Regions from separate parts of the Enterobacter vonholyi genome, predicted to be linked through region 2. Evidence: predicted binding sites of a transcription regulator. Region 2 holds the regulator's gene; the other holds the start of a gene.

Region 1 (10,491 bases), 450 kb from region 2:
AAGCGCAAATAAGCCGCCTGATGGCGCTTCTGCGCGGCAATTTCAGTTTTAATGCTGACGCTGAGATCTCGATCGAAGTCGATCCGCGTGAAATTCAGCTGGATGTCCTGGATCATTTACGCGCAGAAGGATTCAACCGACTGAGTATGGGCGTACAGGATTTCAATAAAGAGGTTCAGCGTCTGGTGAACCGCGAGCAGGACGAAGAATTTATCTTTGCCTTACTCAATCACGCGCGTGAGATTGGTTTCACCTCGACCAATATTGACCTGATTTACGGCCTGCCAAAGCAAACGCCGGAAAGCTTCGCCTTCACGCTGAAGCGCGTGGCTGAACTTAACCCGGACCGCCTGAGCGTCTTTAACTATGCGCATCTGCCAACGCTCTTTGCCGCCCAGCGCAAAATCAAAGATGCCGATCTTCCTTCTGCCCAGCAGAAGCTAGATATCCTGCAGGAAACCATCACCTCGCTGACCGACACCGGCTATCAGTTTATCGGCATGGATCACTTTGCCCGCCCGGATGACGAGCTGGCCGTTGCTCAGCGCGAAGGGGTCCTGCACCGTAACTTCCAGGGATATACGACCCAGGGCGATACCGATTTACTGGGAATGGGTGTCTCCGCCATTAGCATGATTGGCGACTGCTACGCGCAGAACCAGAAAGAGCTGAAGCTGTATTACCAGCAGGTTGATGAGACTGGCAACGCGCTGTGGCGCGGCATTGCGTTAACGCGTGATGACTGTATCCGTCGCGATGTGATTAAGGCGCTTATCTGCAACTTCCGTCTCGATTTCAGCGATGTGGAAGCGCAGTGGGAACTGAACTTCAGCGATTATTTCGCGGAAGATCTGAAGCTTCTGGCGCCGCTGGCGAAAGACGGGCTGGTGGATGTGTCGGAGAGAGCCATAGAGGTCACCCCGAAAGGGCGTCTGTTGATCCGTAATATCTGCATGTGCTTTGACGCGTATCTGCGTCAGAAAGCGCGAATGCAGCAGTTCTCGCGAGTTATTTAAACTGTAATGCCGGGTGGCGGCTTCGCCTTACCCGGCCTACAAAAGTGCGAAATGTCGGCCGGGTAAGCGAAGCGTCACCCGGCTTTTCATCGCCAACTCGCTAGCTAAACAGCCCAACCAGCGCCGCGCACAACATAGCCGCAACGGCTGTTTGTGGCGTGTGGCTTTCAGCGGCTCCGCTAGAGAGCATATTCACGAATGTTTCCAGCATGATGTTCACCCCCAATTTCCGGGCACGATCATACAAAACTCATCGGAACAGTAAAGCGCAAAATAACGACGATTTGCGTTCAATTAATAACCTTTACACAAGCGCGGATATTACTCCATTCCCAGCTCTTTCAGCTTGCGCGTCAGGGTATTGCGACCCCATCCCAACAGGCGAGCGGCTTCCTGCTTGTGACCCTGCGTATGACGAAGCGCGGTGGTCAACAGCGTACGCTCCATCTCAGGCTGAGCCTCAGACAGCAGGTTTTGATGACCGGAACGCAGCGCGCGGTCGGCCCACTGCGCCAGCAGCGTCGCCCAGCTGTCCGGCAGCGCGTGTCCGCTACTGCTTTCCGGCGCGGTCGCCTCAAACAGTTCGGCCGGTAAATCCTGAATCAGCACTTCCTGACCGGCAGCCATCACGGTTAACCAGCGGCAGGTGTTTTCCAGCTGACGCACGTTGCCCGGCCACGCCAGACGCGTTAGAGCGGCATCGGTTTCCGGGTGAAGCTGCTTGGCTTCCACGCCCAGCTCGCGGGCAGCCACCTGCAGAAAATGACGCGCCAGGCGGGGAATATCTTCCCGACGTTCACGCAGCGGCGGCAGATGAACGCGGATGACGTTAAGACGGTGGAATAAATCCTCACGGAATTTGCCTTCCTGCACGCGTTGCTCCAGGTTCTGGTGGGTCGCGGCGATAATACGCACGTCCACTTTCACCGGCGCATAGCCGCCCACGCGATAAAACTGCCCGTCGGCCAGCACGCGCAGCAGGCGGGTCTGAACGTCCAGCGGCATATCACCGATTTCATCCAGGAACAGCGTGCCGCCGTCAGCCTGTTCGAAGCGCCCCTGGCGAATGGTATTTGCGCCGGTAAATGCCCCTTTTTCATGGCCGAACAGTTCGGACTCAATTAAATCCTTCGGGATCGCCGCCATATTCAGGGCGATGAACGGGGCTTTTGCCCGCGGGCTATGGCGATGCAGTGCATGCGCCACAAGCTCTTTACCGGTGCCCGATTCGCCGTTAATCAAGACGCTGATGGACGAGCGGGACAGACGGCCAATAATGCGAAACACGTCCTGCATCGCCGGCGCTTCGCCGATGATGTCGGTGGTTGGCCCAAAATCGGGCGCGTGGCGCGGCTGTTGCTGCTCCTGATAATGGCTAATCGCGCGCTCAACCAGCGCCACCGCTTCGTCGATATCAAACGGTTTGGGCAGGTAATCGAACGCCCCTTGCTGATAGGCGCTTACTGCGGCATCCAGATCGGAGTGCGCGGTCATTATGATGACCGGTAGCATAGGGTGGCGTTGTTTGATCTGCTTTAACAGCGCCAGCCCGTCCATGCCCGGCATACGGATATCCGACAGCAGAACATCGGGCGTTTTAGTGGTGAGTGCGTCGAGCACTTCGCTGCCGCTCTCAAACGTCGTGCAGCTTAATCCCGCCCCTGTGAGCGCGCGTTCAAGCACCCAACGGATGGAGCTATCGTCATCGACTACCCAGACTATCCCTCGTTGCATAAACGTCACCTTTATTTTTTAATCGGCAGGAAAACCGAAAACTCGGTATGTCCCGGCCAACTGGTAAATTCAATTTTTCCAGAGTGTTGGTCGATCAAACTGCGGGCAATGGATAAGCCCAGGCCGGTTCCGCCTTCACGGCCGCTGACCATCGGGTAGAACAGGGTGTCCTGCAGATGCGATGGAATGCCGGGCCCGTTATCCTCAACGTCGATTCGGGCGGCCAGCCGGTAGCGCACGCCGTGTAACGTGAGCTGGAAGGCGGTGCGGGTGCGTAAAATAATCTCGCCGCCTTCAGGTCCCAGCGCCTGCAGAGCATTACGCACAATATTCAACAGGACCTGCTCAATCTGATCCGGGTCATGGGCCAGTTCCGGCAGGCTTGGGTCGTAATCACGTACCAGCGTGACGTTCTCCGGCAGCTCCATTGAGACGAGCTTCACCACCCGCTCAGCCACTTTATGGATGCTTTCAGTGACGTGCATTCCCGGCTGCTGCGGACCGAGAAGACGGTCTACCAGATTCCGCAGACGGTCCGCCTGCTCAATGATGACGTTGGTATATTCCGCCAGCGCAGGGTCAGGCAGCGCCTTGGTCAGAAGCTGCGCCGCGCCGCGTAACCCACCCAGCGGGTTTTTAATTTCATGCGCCAGACCGCGCACGAGGTCACGGGCTGCAATCTGCTGCGCATGCTGAAGCTGCTCCTGGCTCAGTCGACGCTGATTATCCATCGGCGCCATTTCCAGCAGGATCAGGCCTTCGGGAAGACGTTGCGCGGTTAGCGACAGAATGTGCGAGCGCCCGTCGATCACCAGCGTCACTTCGTTATCGGTGAAACCCTGGCCTGCCTGTAAGCTTTCCTGCATCAGGCCAATATTCAGCGAAAAGTAGCTCAGGAGTTCCGGAAGCGGGGTACCGAATAGTTTACGTGCGCTTTGGGCAAGCAGCTGCTGTGCCGCCGGGTTGGCGTAATGAACGGCCAGCTCGTCATCGACCAGCAAGATGCTGTTAATCAAAGAATTGAGGATCTGCCCAGCATCGGGCAGCGTGCCAGTTGCCATTCAGCAGTCTCCTGGAGTCGTTTGCACTAATTTAGTGCAGTATAGCGTTTTCGGCGTAAAAAGCGCGTGAGATCAGATTGTTGGTGGAGAAAAAAGCCCATCCTGAGATGGGCTAAAAGTTTCCACGGCAACTACTCCCGGCGCTTGTCACGCCGGGTAAAACAACTTAATTAAACGCTGTAGTACAGTTCGAACTCAACCGGATGCGGAGTCATGCGCACGCGGTCGTTCTCTTCAGTGCGCAGTGCGATGTAAGCATCGATAGCGTCGTCAGTGAATACGCCACCTGCAGTCAGGAACTCACGGTCTGCGTCCAGCGCCTGCAGGGCTTCTTCCAGAGAGCCAGCAACCTGTGGGATCTCTTTCGCTTCTTCTGGCGGCAGGTCGTACAGGTTTTTGTCCATCGCTTCGCCCGGGTGGATCTTGTTCTTGATACCGTCCAGACCGGCCATCAGCAGTGCTGCGAAGCACAGGTATGGGTTAGCCGCTGGATCCGGGAAGCGTACTTCGATACGACGCGCTTTAGGAGACGCTACTACCGGGATACGGATAGAAGCAGAACGGTTACGTGCAGAGTAGGCCAGCATCACTGGCGCTTCGTAGCCCGGGACCAGACGCTTGTAGGAGTTGGTGGTTGGGTTCGCCAGGGCGTTGATCGCTTTAGCGTGTTTGATTACGCCGCCGATGTAGTACAGCGCCTGCTCGGACAGGCCAGCATATTTGTCGCCAGAGAACAGGTTGGTACCGTTTTTGGACAGAGACATGTGGCAGTGCATACCGGAACCGTTGTCGCCAAACATTGGTTTTGGCATGAAGGTCGCGGTTTTACCGAAACGGTGCGCAACGTTGTGCACAACGTATTTGTAGATCTGAATTTCGTCCGCTTTTTTGGTCATGGTGTTGAAGCGGGTTGCCACTTCGTTCTGACCCGCAGTCGCCACTTCGTGGTGGTGAGCTTCAACAACCAGGCCCATCTCTTCCATCACCAGACACATGGTGGAACGAATGTCCTGTGCAGAATCGACCGGAGGAACCGGGAAGTAACCACCTTTAACGCCAGGACGGTGACCTTTGTTACCACCTTCATATTTGGTGGAGGAGTTCCATGCACCTTCGATGTCGTCGATAGCAACGTGGGAGCCAGAAATAGAAGCACCGAAACGGATGTCATCGAACAGGAAGAATTCTGGCTCTGGCCCGAACAGAACGGTGTCTGCGATGCCGGTAGAACGCAGGTACTCTTCAGCGCGTTTCGCGATAGAACGTGGGTCGCGGTCGTAGCCCTGCAGCGTGCCTGGCTCGAGGATGTCGCAACGGATGATCAGGGTTGGTTCTTCGAAGAACGGATCAATGACCGCAGTGGTTGCATCTGGCATCAGAACCATGTCGGATTCGTTAATGCCTTTCCAGCCACCAATGGAGGAGCCGTCAAACATTTTGCCTTCTTCAAAGAATTCGGCGTTCACCTGATGAGCAGGGATTGTGACGTGCTGTTCTTTACCTTTGGTGTCGGTGAAGCGGAGATCAACAAACTTCACTTCATGTTCGTTCAGCATCGTCAAAACGTGTTCAGCGGACATACTTAACTCTCCAGATTGGTCATTGTCGTCGTGGTAACGAGGTCTTCAGTTTCTGTTTGTACTGGCTGTTGCCATGTAATTTTTATAAAGCGAAATCTGTGCCAACTTTTAAATCACCCCAAAAAGGCGTTATCATGCGCACCATAGTGCAAAAGGGCTGCACCACGATGGATTTGTTGCACCAGTATAGTGCTTCAATGTGAACATTGAGCACCATATTGGTGCAATTTACGTTAAAGTGCCCTTTTTCGCTCCGTGAAAGCGATCACAAAGCATCTCTGCAATACTTGTTTGCGGAGGATGTTTGTGATCCTGTTTTGTAGTGCGATTAATCCGTGTACAATAACGCGCTATTTCTAATGCCTGAGGCAAAGTTGTGATCGAAAATTTGCGTAACATCGCCATCATCGCGCACGTTGACCATGGTAAAACTACCCTGGTTGATAAGCTGCTGCAGCAATCCGGTACGTTTGATGCGCGTGCCGAAACTCAAGAGCGTGTGATGGACTCCAACGATTTGGAGAAAGAGCGTGGGATTACCATCCTCGCGAAAAACACCGCGATTAAATGGAATGACTACCGTATCAACATCGTTGATACCCCAGGGCACGCCGACTTCGGTGGTGAAGTTGAGCGCGTGATGTCCATGGTGGATTCCGTGCTGCTGGTGGTTGACGCATTTGACGGCCCAATGCCGCAAACGCGCTTCGTGACCAAAAAAGCATTTGCCCATGGCCTGAAACCAATTGTTGTTATCAACAAGGTTGACCGTCCTGGCGCACGTCCTGACTGGGTTGTTGATCAGGTATTCGACCTGTTCGTTAACCTCGATGCGACCGACGAACAGCTGGACTTCCCTATCATTTACGCTTCGGCGCTGAATGGTATCGCGGGTCTGGATCACGAAGATATGGCGGAAGACATGACCCCGCTGTATCAGGCGATTGTCGATCACGTACCGGCACCGGATGTTGATCTGGATGGTCCACTGCAGATGCAGATCTCCCAGCTCGACTACAACAACTACGTTGGCGTCATCGGTATCGGCCGTATCAAACGCGGTAAAGTGAAGCCAAACCAGCAGGTTACTATCATCGATAGCGAAGGCAAAACCCGTAACGGTAAAGTTGGCAAAGTGCTGACTCACCTGGGTCTGGAGCGTATCGACAGCGATCTGGCTGAAGCGGGCGACATCATCGCTATCACCGGTCTGGGCGAGCTGAACATCTCTGACACCATCTGCGATCCGCAGAACGTGGAAGCGCTGCCAGCCCTGTCTGTTGATGAACCAACCGTTACCATGTTCTTCAACGTCAACACCTCTCCGTTCTGTGGAAAAGAAGGTAAGTTCGTTACCTCTCGTCAGATCCTTGACCGCCTGAACAAAGAGCTGGTGCACAACGTTGCGCTGCGTGTTGAAGAAACCGAAGACGCTGATGCATTCCGCGTTTCTGGTCGTGGTGAGCTGCACCTGTCTGTTCTGATCGAAAACATGCGTCGTGAAGGTTTCGAAATGGCGGTTTCCCGTCCGAAAGTTATCTTCCGCGAAATCGACGGCCGTAAACAAGAGCCGTTCGAAAACGTGACGCTGGACGTTGAAGAGCAGCACCAGGGTTCTGTGATGCAGGCGCTGGGTGAGCGTAAAGGCGACCTGAAAAACATGAATCCAGATGGCAAAGGCCGCGTACGTCTCGACTACGTGATCCCAAGCCGTGGCCTGATCGGCTTCCGTTCTGAGTTCATGACCATGACCTCCGGTACCGGTCTGCTGTACTCCACCTTCAGCCACTACGACGACGTGCGTCCGGGCGAAGTGGGCCAGCGTAACAACGGCGTACTGATCTCCAACGGTCAGGGTAAAGCGGTTGCGTTTGCGCTGTTCGGTCTGCAGGATCGCGGTAAGCTGTTCCTGGGTCACGGTGCTGAAGTTTACGAAGGCCAGATCATCGGTATTCACAGCCGTTCTAACGACCTGACCGTAAACTGCCTGACCGGTAAGAAACTGACCAACATGCGTGCGTCCGGTACTGACGAAGCAACGGTTCTGGTTCCACCGATCAAGATGACCCTGGAGCAGGCTCTGGAATTCATCGATGACGACGAACTGGTAGAAGTGACTCCGCTGTCTATCCGTATCCGTAAACGTCACCTGACCGAGAACGATCGTAAACGTGCTATGCGCGGTGCGAAAGAAGAGTAATACGGTCAATCTATAGGCCGGGTAAGCGCACGCGCCACCCGGCAGGTAAAAAGCCGCTGATCCCTCAGCGGCTTTTTTATTCGATGATCGCCAGAATTCTTCATTACCCGGGGACGTTATGTCCCAACGCTATCTTTTTCCTGCGAAATTCACGGATTAGGGTAACTCTGCTCCATTTATCACGAACACCCGATCTGCCGATGAAATCGTGGTTTCGCGATGCGCGATAATAATCCTCGTAATGTTCATCGCCTGTATAGACTGATTGACCTGACTTTCACTGGTTTTATCAAGGTGGCTGGTCGCCTCGTCCATGAATAAAATACCCGGTTTACGGTATAATGCCCGGGCAATATAAATCCGCTGTTTTTGACCGCCCGACAACCCTTCCCCAAGTTCACCAATCAGTGTCTCGTAACCCATTGGTAGCTTTAAAATGTCATTATGAATATGGCTTGCGATAGCGCATTGCACCATCCACTGCTCGTCAATGTCAGGCCGAAAACCGGCGATATTCTCTTTGATTGAGCCTGAAAACAGCTTATCTTCCTGCATGATACAGGCAATGCGTTCAGCATAATGCTCGAAACCAAGTTGCTTAATATCAATGCCATTAATTCGGACGCAGCCGTTCGACGGTTCGAATAAACCGCACAACACTTTCATCAAGGTGCTTTTACCTGAACCCGATACGCCCGTAATAGCAATACTCTCCCCGGCATGAATGGTCAGATTCAGTTTGCTGAAGATAGGGTCCGCATGGTTATCATAACGGTAAGTCAGATCCTGAGTTTCGAGCGTTAAGGCTCCGTGTGGTAAACGCAGCGGGCTGGTGGCCGTTATAGAAGATGCTTCGTGCAGCGCAATATCGGCAACGCGTTCATTGTGTAAATTGATGATCTTCAGCTGAATGATAAAGTTGATCAGGGCATTTATTCGGTCATAGAACTGACTCCTGAAGGTGTTAAATGCAATAAACATACCGATGGTTAAATGACTATCCATCATCAGCCTGCCGCTAACCCACAGGATAACAATTTGGTCGCAGGCGGCGATAAAAGAGACGACGCCACCAAAGAAGAGATCCATTCGCGTCAAACGAATGCCTGTATTGACCTTATCTGAAAAAAGATTAAACCAGTTATTGATTCTCAGGTCAGTCATCCCCTGAACTTTAATCGTCGCGATACCGTACAGGGTTTCCATAAAATAAGAATTAAGGCGTGCTTCCTTGATTAACTCTTCTTCGGATAGCTGGCGATAGTATCGATAGGTAGCAAACCTAATGAAGGTGTATATTGCGGTAAAAGAGACCACTATCATGCTGAGCTGCAGGTTGTATAAAAACATCATTACCAGCAAACCCATGAGCATTAGCGTATCAATAATGCTACCAGTCAAACCTGTGGTAAAAGTGGCCCGTATAACATCAAGCGAGTGGAAACGAGACTGAATGTCCCCCAGTTTGCGTCTTTCAAAATAGGTGGTCGGTAGCTTAATAAGGTGAGAAAAGAGGCTAAAACTCCACTGGACGTCGATGAGTGTTCCCAGTATCAGCGTGGTCCAGGAGCGTATGACACTGACCGTCAAACGTAACAGAATCAGAATAAACAACCCAAGACAGATGATATTAAGTAAACCGTAATCTCCGGATGCAATCACATTATCCGTGACTAATTGTGTCCCCACTGGCATTAGCAGGCTGATCAACTCAATCACCAGCGATAAGAAAAATACCTTCGTCAGTGAAGTTATCAGTCCATTGATATTCTTTAATAACGTGGTCGCTTTTAACCTGTTTTGCTTCTTTTGAACTGAGAAAGTGGTTCCCGGCCATACCTCAAGCACAACACCAGTAAAATGTTGGGATAATTCGGGCATGCTAATCACCCGTCGTCCAAACGCAGGGTCGTGGATCACCGCGCTGTTCTTATCGACCTTAATCAGTACGACAAAATGGTTAAAATCCCAATGCAATATGCAGGGCTTACGCACGTCATGTAATTCCTGAAGGTCCACGGACAATGCGCGTGACGACATCTCCAGTTCACTGGCAATTGCTTTTATCGCATTGAGGTTGACCCCACGTGATGACAAATTGAATTGTTGCCGGAGTTGCAGTAGATCCACCTGCTTGCCATAAAAACTGCATATCATTGAAAGACAGGCCAGGCCACATTCGGACGCTTCGGTTTGAAAGACAACTGGGATGCGTTTAAATATTTTCAGATCCAACTTGCGCAGCAGCGTCTCAAGTGTATAAAGATTATTCATTACCTGCGTCCGTTACGCTCATTTTCATTTCGTAAAATGGCGATAATAACCACTCATAGATATGTCTCTTTTCAAGGAAAAGAGAAATCTGCGCTTTGGCTCCCTGGCTCAGTGAGAGTTGTTTTCCATGAACTTGCACAGACTGTAGGTCAGGTTTGATCATGATTTTGTACCAGGACTTTTTATCGTCATAGAATTCATGTGCGATGGTCTGCTTTGACAGGAGTTCTGGCTTCGATGCCGGAAGCCTGGATATTGCTGATATTGATGCCCTGAACTGACCAAATTTTTCATAAGGAAAGGCGTCGTAACTAACATTAACGCGCTGGCCAATCGCCAGATAAGGAAGAACTTCATCCGGAACCCAGGTTTCGAGATAGCATGGTGAATGGATATTCTGCTGAACTCGCGCCAGTACATCGCCTGCGCCGATCATCTTACCTTGCGCCGTATTGATGGAGTCGATTAAGCCATCGGCTGTTGCCACGATGACATAATTACCTTCCGCTTCTGTATTTAACTTTTCTTTTTGCAGTTCGTATATTTGTTGCTCAAGCTGGTAAATCTGTTGGTCATAATCAGCGCTCTGGGACTGGATTTGCTGATTGAGCGCATCAATCTGAACC
Region 2 (10,491 bases):
ATCGTGGGGCTGCTTGGCCCTAACGGTGCGGGTAAAACGACAACCTTCTACATGGTCGTTGGCATTGTGCCGCGCGATGCCGGCAACATAATCATTGACGATGAAGACATCAGTCTTCTGCCGCTTCACGCGCGCGCGCGTCGCGGGATCGGCTATCTGCCGCAGGAAGCCTCCATTTTCCGTCGTCTTAGCGTTTACGACAACCTGATGGCGGTCCTGCAAATTCGTAACGATCTGACCAGCGAACAGCGTCAGGATCGTGCCAACGAGCTGATGGAAGAGTTCCACATTGAGCATCTGCGCGACAGCCTCGGTCAGGCACTCTCCGGGGGCGAACGTCGTCGCGTTGAGATCGCGCGTGCGCTGGCCGCAAACCCTAAATTTATCCTTCTGGATGAACCATTTGCGGGTGTTGACCCGATCTCGGTTATCGACATTAAACGTATCATTGAACACTTGCGCGACAGCGGGCTTGGCGTACTGATCACCGACCACAACGTCCGAGAAACGCTGGCCGTATGTGAACGCGCGTATATTGTGAGCCAGGGCAATCTGATCGCCCACGGTACGCCGCAGCAGATCCTCGAAGACGATCATGTTAAGCGCGTCTATCTTGGGGAAGACTTCAGACTCTGATAGGGTAGAGGTAACGTAACGCCGAACCGGAGAAAAATGCTCTGAACATGAAGCAAGGTTTGCAATTAAGGCTCAGCCAACAACTGGCGATGACGCCGCAGCTACAGCAGGCAATTCGCCTGTTGCAACTGTCCACGTTAGAACTTCAGCAGGAGCTCCAGCAGGCGCTGGACAGCAACCCCCTGCTGGAACAAACCGATCTTCATGACGAGGTAGATACTCAGCAGTCACAGGACACTGAAGCGCTTGATACCGCCGACGCACTCGAACAAAAAGAGATGCCCGACGAGCTTCCGCTGGATGCCAGCTGGGATGAAATCTACACCGCCGGAACGCCTTCCGGTACGCGTGCGGACTACCAGGATGATGAGCTACCGGTCTATCAGGGAGAAACCACTCAGTCGCTGCAGGATTACCTGATGTGGCAGGTGGAACTCACTCCCTTCTCCGATACCGACCGCGCGATTGCCACCTCAATTGTCGATGCCGTTGACGACACCGGCTATTTGACCGTCACGCTTGACGATATTCTGGAAAGCATGGGCGACGAAGAGATAGAGCTTGAGGAAGTTGAAGCCGTTCTGAAGCGCATCCAGCGTTTCGATCCGGTAGGCGTAGCCGCAAAAGATCTGCGCGACTGCCTGCTAATCCAGCTTTCTCAGTTCAGCAAAGAGACGCCATGGCTCGACGAGGCGCGCGTGATCATCAGCGATCACCTGGATCTGCTGGCGAACCACGATTTCCGCACCCTGATGCGCGTCACGCGCCTGAAAGAAGATGTGCTGAAAGAAGCGGTGAATCTGATCCAGTCACTCGATCCACGCCCGGGACAGTCAATCCAGACCAGCGAGCCTGAGTACGTTATTCCGGACGTGCTGGTCAGAAAACACAATGGCCGCTGGGTCGTTGAACTGAATTCAGACAGCATCCCTCGCCTGCAAATCAACCAGCAGTATGCCTCCATGTGCACCAGCGTGCGTAACGACTCCGACAATCAATATATTCGTAGCAATCTTCAGGAAGCGCGATGGCTGATCAAAAGTCTTGAGAGCCGAAATGATACGCTGCTACGCGTCAGCCGCTGTATTGTCGAACAGCAGCAGGCTTTCTTTGAGCAGGGCGAAGAGTATATGAAACCGATGGTGCTGGCGGATATCGCCCAGGCCGTCGAGATGCATGAATCAACCATTTCCCGTGTCACCACGCAGAAGTATCTGCACAGTCCACGCGGTATTTTTGAGCTTAAGTATTTCTTCTCCAGCCATGTGAATACCGAGGGCGGCGGTGAAGCGTCGTCAACGGCCATTCGTGCCCTGGTGAAGAAGTTGATCGCCGCGGAGAACCCCGCGAAGCCGCTAAGCGACAGTAAGTTAACCACCATGCTGTCCGATCAGGGTATTATGGTGGCACGTCGTACTGTTGCGAAGTATCGAGAGTCTTTATCCATTCCGCCGTCCAACCAGCGTAAACAGCTGGTCTGACACAACCGATAAGGAAGACACTATGCAGCTCAACATCACTGGACAAAACGTCGAAATTACTGAGGCTTTACGCGAATTCGTGAACGCGAAGTTTGCAAAACTCGAGCAGTATTTCGAAAGGATCAATCAGGTCTATATTGTGTTGAAAGTGGAGAAAGTGACTCATATCTCGGATGCCACCCTGCATGTTAACGGGGGTGAACTGCATGCCAGTGCGGAAGGGCAAGACATGTACGCTGCTATCGACGGCTTGATTGATAAGCTTGCGCGACAGCTCAATAAACATAAAGATAAACTGAAACAACACTAATTGTCCGGGCAGTTAACGGGTGCAGGACGGCCTGTTGTGAAACACAACAGGCCATTTGTACAGTTAGCGCTTAGGTGAAATTATGATGAACAACGATTCCGCTCTTCAACTGAGCAATGTCCTTAACCAGGAATGTACCCGCAGTGCGGTTCACTGCCAGAGCAAAAAACGTGCGCTGGAGATCATCAGTGAACTGGCTGCTAAACAGCTGGGCCTGCCGCCGCAGGTGGTGTTCGAAGCGATTCTGACCCGTGAAAAAATGGGCAGTACCGGTATCGGCAACGGCATCGCGATCCCGCACGGCAAACTGGAAGAGGATACCCTGCGTGCCGTTGGTGTGTTTGTGCAGCTTGAAACACCCATCGCCTTTGATGCCATTGATAACCAGCCCGTCGATCTCCTTTTCGCGCTGCTGGTGCCTGCCGATCAGACGAAAACCCACCTGCATACGCTGTCGCTGGTCGCAAAACGTCTGGCCGATAAAACTATTTGCCGTCGACTGCGCTCGGCCCAAAGTGATGAAGAGCTCTACCAAATTATCACTGAAGCAGAAGGCAATCAGGATGATGCATAACCAGGAGATGGCCTTCACATCTGTTGTCCTGAGGAGAAACGGAACATGGTGCTGATGATTGTCAGTGGCCGTTCAGGGTCGGGGAAATCCGTTGCTCTGCGGGCGCTGGAAGACATGGGTTTTTACTGCGTTGATAACCTGCCGGTCGTGTTGTTGCCCGATCTGGCGCGCACGCTTGCGGAGAGACAAACCTCTGCAGCCGTCAGTATCGACGTCCGTAACATGCCTGAATCGCCAGAGATCTTCGAACAGGCAATGAGCAACCTGCCTGACACGTTCTCGCCTCAGCTGCTGTTCCTTGATGCAGACCGCAATACGCTAATCCGTCGCTACAGCGATACCCGTCGCTTGCACCCGCTTTCCAGTAAGAACCTCTCTCTGGAGAGTGCTATCGATGAAGAGAGCGATCTGCTGGAGCCACTGCGTTCTCGTGCCGACCTGATTGTCGACACCTCTGAGATGTCCGTTCACGAGCTGGCAGAAATGCTGCGTACCCGGTTATTGGGTAAACGCGAGCGTGAACTGACGATGGTGTTCGAATCCTTTGGCTTCAAGCACGGTATCCCGATTGATGCGGATTATGTTTTCGACGTGCGCTTCCTGCCGAACCCGCACTGGGATCCGAAGCTGCGTCCCATGACAGGCCTGGACAAACCCGTCGCGGCCTTCCTCGACAGGCACACAGAAGTACACAATTTTATCTACCAGACGCGAAGCTACCTTGAGCTATGGTTACCTATGCTGGAGACAAACAATCGTAGCTACCTGACGGTAGCGATTGGCTGTACCGGTGGTAAACATCGTTCGGTTTATATCGCCGAACAGCTGGCCGACTATTTCCGCTCGCGCGGTAAGAACGTTCAGTCCCGTCATCGCACGCTGGAAAAACGTAAAACATGACCGTAAAACAGACCGTTGAGATCACCAATAAGCTGGGCATGCACGCCCGCCCGGCGATGAAGCTGTTTGAGCTGATGCAGGGTTTCGATGCAGAAGTTCTGCTGCGGAATGACGAAGGTACCGAAGCGGAAGCGAACAGCGTGATCGCCCTGCTGATGCTGGATTCCGCCAAAGGGCGCCAGATTGAAGTCGAAGCCACCGGACCTCAGGAAGAGGAAGCGTTGGCGGCTGTGATCGCGCTGTTTAATGCAGGGTTTGACGAAGATTAAGATCTGCTATTCAGGCGGGTAGCGCTGCGCTTACCCGCCCTACATTAATTTATTGCTCTCCATAAACCCGTCCCCTCCCAACTGACGCATCTGGCGCATGATCCACGCCTGACGGCTACGCACGTACCCTGACGGGGCACTGGCTTTAAAACGAATGGGATTAGGCAGAACAGCCGCGAGCAGCGCCGCTTCAGACATGCTCAGCTTGCTGGCGGGTTTATTAAAATAGCGTTGAGATGCAGCTTCAACACCAAATACCCCGTCACCAAACTCGGCAACGTTGAGATACACGGTCAGAATGCGTTTTTTGCTCCAGACCGTTTCCATCCCCAGGGTCAACCCCGCTTCCAGCCCCTTTCGCACCCAGCTGCGGCCGTCCCACAGAAACAGATTTTTGGCCGTCTGCTGCGACAAGGTTGACGCACCGCGCACGCGGTTTTCATGGCGTTCATTATGGGCTAGCGCTTTCTCAATGGCCGCAACGTCGAATCCCCAGTGCTCCGGGAATTTTTGATCCTCCGCCGCGATGACCGCGAGCCCCATGAGCGGTGAGATCTCGTCCATGCTCACCCAGTCAGAATGGGCAACATAGCCGAAATCACCGCTGAGCCACGCGCCGAGCTGACGCTCAACCATCACGGCAGAGAACGGGACCGGCATAATGCTGAACAGGGCGAGTCCACCGCCCCAAAACACCGCCAGCACCAGAACGATGCGCAACAGGATACGTTTTACCCACGCGCCAGCACCAGATTGACGACTCATTCAGCCAGCACCAGCACTCGGGCGACCAGCTTTTCGATCCCCATAGCCGCTTCTGCAATATTCTGCGCCAGCATATACGCAGGCGTGGTGACTATTTTGTTATCTTCATCAACCACAATGTCATCCACCGGGCAAGGAACGTGCTCTCCCCCCATTTCCTCGACGATTTCCGCGGTATCAATATCCGTCCCGATAGTCAGGCGCAGCGGGAAATCAAAAATCCTGGGCAGCATTGCCGGCGCGATGCAGATAAAGCCCAGCGGTTTCCCTGCCGCATGCATGGCCTGCGACAGCGCTTTGAGATGAGGATCGATCTGACACTCCGCCCCCTGTGCAGCAAAGGTACTGAGATTTTTGGCCGCGCCAAATCCTCCCGGCACAATGAGCGCATCAAGCTCTGCGGCGTCTGCCTGAATAAGAGGATGGATATCACCTCGCGCAATACGTGCGGCTTCAATCAGCACGTTACGGGTTTCCGCCATTGGTTCACCGGTCAGATGGTTAATCACATCCGACTGATTTTTGTCTGGCGCAAAACAAATAACCTCCGCTCCCTGCTTAGCCAGGGCCAGCAGCGTGATTACGGCTTCATGTATCTCAGAACCATCGTAAACACCGCATCCGCTCAGCACGACACCAATCTTTTTCATCATGACAATCCTTTTCTGCAACTTGCTGAAGCACATTAATAATTTTGATTAAAACGCTATGCTTCACACATTTCACTGATTCATGTAACAAATCATTTAAGATTTGCTATCTTATCTGCGTGCGGCCTAAATTTTTCAGGCAGCGCCCTTTCGAAAATAACTTTAAAAAAACAGGCGCAGCCACGATTTCCCTGGTGTTGGCGCAGTATTCGCGCACCCCGGTTAAGCCGGGGTCATTTTTTTCTGGCGTCGACCCAGGCTTTAAGCACCGCAACATCGTTTTGCCACTCTTGTTTCATCTCTTCAACCCAATCACCCACGTTATCTTCCCATGCAGGTAAATCAGGCGACTGAATCTGTTGACCCAGTTGCTGAAGATGGCGCAAACCGACCGAGCCGGCGGCACCTTTGATTTTATGTCCTTCTTCGACGATGCCTTTCTGGTCCCGGGCCGTCAGGTTTGATTCAAGAACGCTCAGATAGCCCGGCATCATTTTTTCGAAGACCGCCAGACCATCGGTAATAAGTTTCGGGCCTACCAGATCGATATACTGCTCCAGCATCGCGGTATCGAGTATCGTTTGGGCTTTTGCGCTATCAACAGACGTCATGGTGCTCTCCTCTTCATCACGAGTATCCCAGAACTTCTTAATCATGGCGGTCAGAGCAGGCACCGCCAGCGGCTTGCTGAGTACATCGTCCATACCGGCATCGAGATACTCTTTTTTATCTTTTAGCACGTTCGCCGTCAGCGCCACCAGCGGCGGCAGTTCGTCGGCCGCGTACTGACGCGTCAGCTCACGCGAGATATCCAGCCCGGTCATATCCGGCAGCTGGATATCAAGCAGCACAAGGTCGTATTCGCCCGGTTTAAACATCTCCAGTGCGGCCTTACCGGTCATCGCGACATCCACGCTGTTGCCCAGTTTTTCCAGCACCGAGCGAGCCACAATCACGTTCAGCTCAATATCCTCCACCAGCAGAACGTGCAGGGCAGGCAGCGGCATATCGTCATTTTCGAAGGTATCTTCTACCTCTTCCGCCACCGCCGGCGCATGGACCGTCAGCGTGAAGGTTGACCCTTTGCCCGGCTGGCTGGCAACGGTGATATCGCCGCCCATGCTCTTCGCCAGACGTTTAGAGACCGCCAGGCCAATACCTGTTCCGGTCGCCGGTTTTCCGCCGTTGCTGTCCTTCACCTGGTAGTACATGGCAAAGATTTTGTCCTGCTCCTCCTGCGGAATACCAATCCCGGAATCCTCCACCTCGAAGTGCAGCATATCTCCTTCGTCATAGCGTATGCGCACCGCCACCTGCCCCTTCTGGGTAAATTTCACCGCGTTGCTGATAAGGTTCCACAGGATCTGGCGCAGACGCGTGCCGTCAGTCACCACTTTATGCGGCAGCGGCAGGGTTGGCTCCATGACAAAACTCAGTCCCTTCTGCTGCGCCTGCAGGCCAGACAGGTTTTCGAGATCGGCAAGGAAGCTGGTGAAATCAACAGGCTGATTATCAAGCTGAACTTTACGGCGCTCCATCTTATCCATATCAATAATATCGTTGAAGATATTACCCAGCGTGACCGCTGAGACATGAATAGTCTTGAGGTATTTTTCCTGCTCTGCGGTCAGGTCGGTATCCAGCAGAATACGGCTCAGCCCGACAATGCCGTTAAGCGGCGTGCGCAGCTCGTGGCTGATGGTGGAGATAAAGGTGGTCTTGTCGCGACTGGCGCGCTCCAGGGCATCCTGATAGCGCTTACGCTCGGTGATATCGCGGCCAAAGCCCATCAGGCCGTGGCGTTTCCCCACGCGGTCATAGTACGGCACCTTACGAATCTCAAAACAGGCTTTGCGTCCGTCCGGGTAATCCAGCCACTGTTCATAGGTTAGCGAGACGTTATGACGGAAGACTTTTTCGTCGGTCTCCATGACCTTGGCCGCCGCCTCTTCAGAGTAAACGTCCTGCGGCTTCAGGTGAATCAGCTGCTTCTCGCTTTTCCCGGTGAGTAACTCCATCGCCCGGTTACAGCCGGAAAACTCTTTATCTTCATTGCGGTAAAACACCAGGTCCGGCGACGCATCGAGGAACGACCGCAGGAAAGAGGATTGCTGCTCAAGCTGGATCTGCGTGACCTCGCGCTCTTTCATTTCGATTTTCAGCTGCTCCAGCGTGGCCTGACGTTCGGCTTCCGCCTTCTCACGATCGGAGATCTCCTGATTCAGCTGCGCAATGTTGTCTTTGAGCTGGACGTTGAGCTTCAGGTCGCGCTCACGCATCTCTTCCAGTTTATCGACCAGCTTAGACAAACGCTGACGGGACTCTTCCAGCTGTTCAACCACCACGGAAAGGAAATAGACCGCCCAGGGGGTAATGAGCAAGCCAAAGAAGATGGAGCGGATGACGTCGATACTCTCGACCTGACCATGCAGAACCATAGTAACGGCCATTTGCACGACAATGGCCAGAACGACCAGCGCCAGCGCAAGCAGCATGGAGAAACGCACCAGCCCAAGCTTCATCATCAGGTCGACGTAATACTGGGCAAGCATTCGAATTTGCTTCATAGAGGATCCCTTCACGACGTTATCGCTCAATAATACTCAAATTCAGGGCGAGGCGTTGAAGGTTGTGAGAAAAAGTGCGGGATGAAACAGGAGATTAGCCTCGCTCCCGGGTAACCGGAAGCGAGGAGAGGTCATTCAGGAGCGTTTCAACATCAGCCACAGGCTGATCAGGAGGAAGCTGGCGCTTGGCAACAGCGCACCAATTATCGGCGGAATGCCATAAACCAGCGTCAGCGGACCGAAGATCTGATCGAGCACGTAGAACACAAAGCCGAAGCTGATGCCGGTCACGACGCGAACCCCCATCGGCACGCTGCGCAACGGACCGAAGATAAACGACAGCGCCATCAGCATCATTACCGCCACGGACATTGGCTGGAAGATTTTGCTCCACATGTTGAGCTGATAACGTCCCGCATCCTGTCCGCTCGACTTCAGATATTTCACATAGTTGTGCAGACCGCTGATAGAGAGCGCGTCAGGATCCAAGGCAACAACACCGAGCTTGTCAGGCGTCAGGTTGGTCTTCCACGTGCCGGTTACCGTCTGAGAACCCGTAATCTGTTTCGGATCGGTCAGGTCGGATTCATCAACCTGGGACAACCGCCACTGCTTATGTTCGGCGTCAAATTTCGCCGAAGAGGCGTGGCGAACGGACTGCAGACGGCGCTGGTCATCGAAAGCGTAGATGCTCACCCCGCCCAGTTCATCATTCCCCTTCACCCGTTCGATGTAGACGAAGTTTTTACCGTCTTTAGCCCATAAACCTTGCTGAGTCGAGAGCAGTGAACCACCGTACATGGCCTGAGCACGGTAGTTACGCGCCATCTGTTCACCCTGAGGCGCAACCCATTCGCCAATCGCCATGGTCAACAGCACCAGTGGGATTGCGGTTTTCATCACCGACAGCGCAACCTGCATGCGGGTAAAACCCGAGGCCTGCATTACGACCAGCTCGCTGCGCTGCGCCAGCATTCCCAGCCCCAGCAGCGCACCCAGCAGGGCCGCCATCGGGAAGAAGATCTGCACATCTTTCGGCACGCTGAGCAGGGTATACATCCCCGCGCCCAGCGCGTCATAGCTCCCCTGCCCGGCTTTTTTCAGCTGATCGACAAATTTGATAATGCCGGAGAGCGACACCAGCATGAACAACGTCATCATGATGGTGGTAAAAATGGTTTTACCGATATAGCGATCAAGAACGCCAAACGCCTGCATTAGATGGCTCCTTTACGCGAGAATCGGGCACGTATACGGCGCACAGGCACCGTATCCCACAGGTTTAACCCCAGCGCCAGTAAGATGTACAGGCTGTTGACGAACCATGTCCAGACCATAGGGTCCAGCTTACCCTTCGCGCCGTTGGAACGAATCGAGGTTTGCAGCAGGAAATAGATCAGGTAAAGCAGCATCGCCGGCAGCATAGATAGCACGCGTCCCTGACGCGGGTTCACCACGCTCAGCGGAACGACAATCAGCGCCATCATAAAAACGGTGAAGACGAGCGTGATACGCCAGTGGAACTCAGCGCGCGCCCGGTCAGTATCGGTATTCCAGAGGGTACGCATGTCCATTTGCTCGGTATCCGTTGGATCGAGCGCCACGGTCTGATGGCCGATAATGGCCTGATAGTTCTGGAAATCCGTAATACGGAAGTCGCGCAGCATCGCGGTGCCTTCAAAACGGGTACCTTTGTTCAGCGTCACGACCTGTGAACCATCTTTGCGCTGAGCCAGCTGACCGGAGTCTGCAACCACCACTGAAGGACGCGCATTTCCTTTGGGACGCAGCTGCGCAAGGAAGACGTCGTTGAATTTACTGCCGTCAACGCTCTCAATAAACAGCACGGAGTTTCCGTCGGTTGCCTGCTGGAACTGCCCCTGGGCTAACGCCGCCATGCCGGGGTTGGCTTTCGCTTCGGCCAGCACTTCGTCCTGATGGCGGGAAGACATGGGGCCCGCCCACATCACATTCACCGCCGCAACGATCCCCGTGAACAGCGCCAGTATCATGGCGGCTTTCACCAGCACCGCTTTGCTCAGGCCGCAGGCGTGCATCACCGTGATTTCACTCTCGGTGTAGAGTTTCCCAAGCGTCATGAGAAGGCCAAGGAAAAGACTTAGCGGCAGGATAAGCTGCGCCATTTCCGGGATCCCTAAACCAAGCAGGGAAAGTACCAGATTTGTTGGAATTTCGCCGTCAACGGCCGCACCGAGGATCTTAACCAGCTTCTGACAGAAAAAAATCAGCAGCAGGATGAAAAGGATCGCCAGTTGGCTTTTGAGCGTCTCCCGCACCAGATATCTTATGATTATCACTTTAAATACGCCCGTAAAAAC

The links. The regulator sigma-54, encoded in region 2, starts transcription at its own class of promoters, with help from an activator protein. The targets are predictions, from matches to a motif close to GTTGGCACANNTTTCGCTNT.
Region 1: a site for sigma-54 is predicted at 5,478-5,497, ahead of glnA (glutamate--ammonia ligase). Genes of this name have one in related genera too.

What each region holds. Positions count from the first base shown of each region.
Region 1 covers NZ_CP162152.1:4,392,127-4,402,617, reverse strand. The annotation lists gene hemN (oxygen-independent coproporphyrinogen III oxidase) at 1-1,016, shown strand, start outside; gene AB3N39_RS20685 (YshB family small membrane protein) at 1,117-1,227, opposite strand; gene glnG (nitrogen regulation protein NR(I)) at 1,338-2,750, opposite strand; gene glnL (nitrogen regulation protein NR(II)) at 2,762-3,811, opposite strand; gene glnA (glutamate--ammonia ligase) at 3,982-5,391, opposite strand; gene typA (ribosome-dependent GTPase TypA) at 5,768-7,591, shown strand; gene AB3N39_RS20660 (peptidase domain-containing ABC transporter) at 7,748-9,865, opposite strand; gene AB3N39_RS20655 (HlyD family secretion protein) at 9,858-10,491, opposite strand, start outside.
Region 2 covers NZ_CP162152.1:3,939,722-3,950,212, forward strand. The annotation lists gene lptB (LPS export ABC transporter ATP-binding protein) at 1-636, shown strand, start outside; gene rpoN (RNA polymerase factor sigma-54) at 684-2,117, shown strand; gene hpf (ribosome hibernation promoting factor) at 2,140-2,427, shown strand; gene ptsN (PTS IIA-like nitrogen regulatory protein PtsN) at 2,510-3,001, shown strand; gene rapZ (RNase adapter RapZ) at 3,047-3,901, shown strand; gene npr (PTS phosphocarrier protein NPr) at 3,898-4,170, shown strand; gene mtgA (monofunctional biosynthetic peptidoglycan transglycosylase) at 4,210-4,935, opposite strand; gene elbB (isoprenoid biosynthesis glyoxalase ElbB) at 4,932-5,585, opposite strand; gene arcB (aerobic respiration two-component sensor histidine kinase ArcB) at 5,819-8,152, opposite strand; gene lptG (LPS export ABC transporter permease LptG) at 8,288-9,370, opposite strand; gene lptF (LPS export ABC transporter permease LptF) at 9,370-10,470, opposite strand.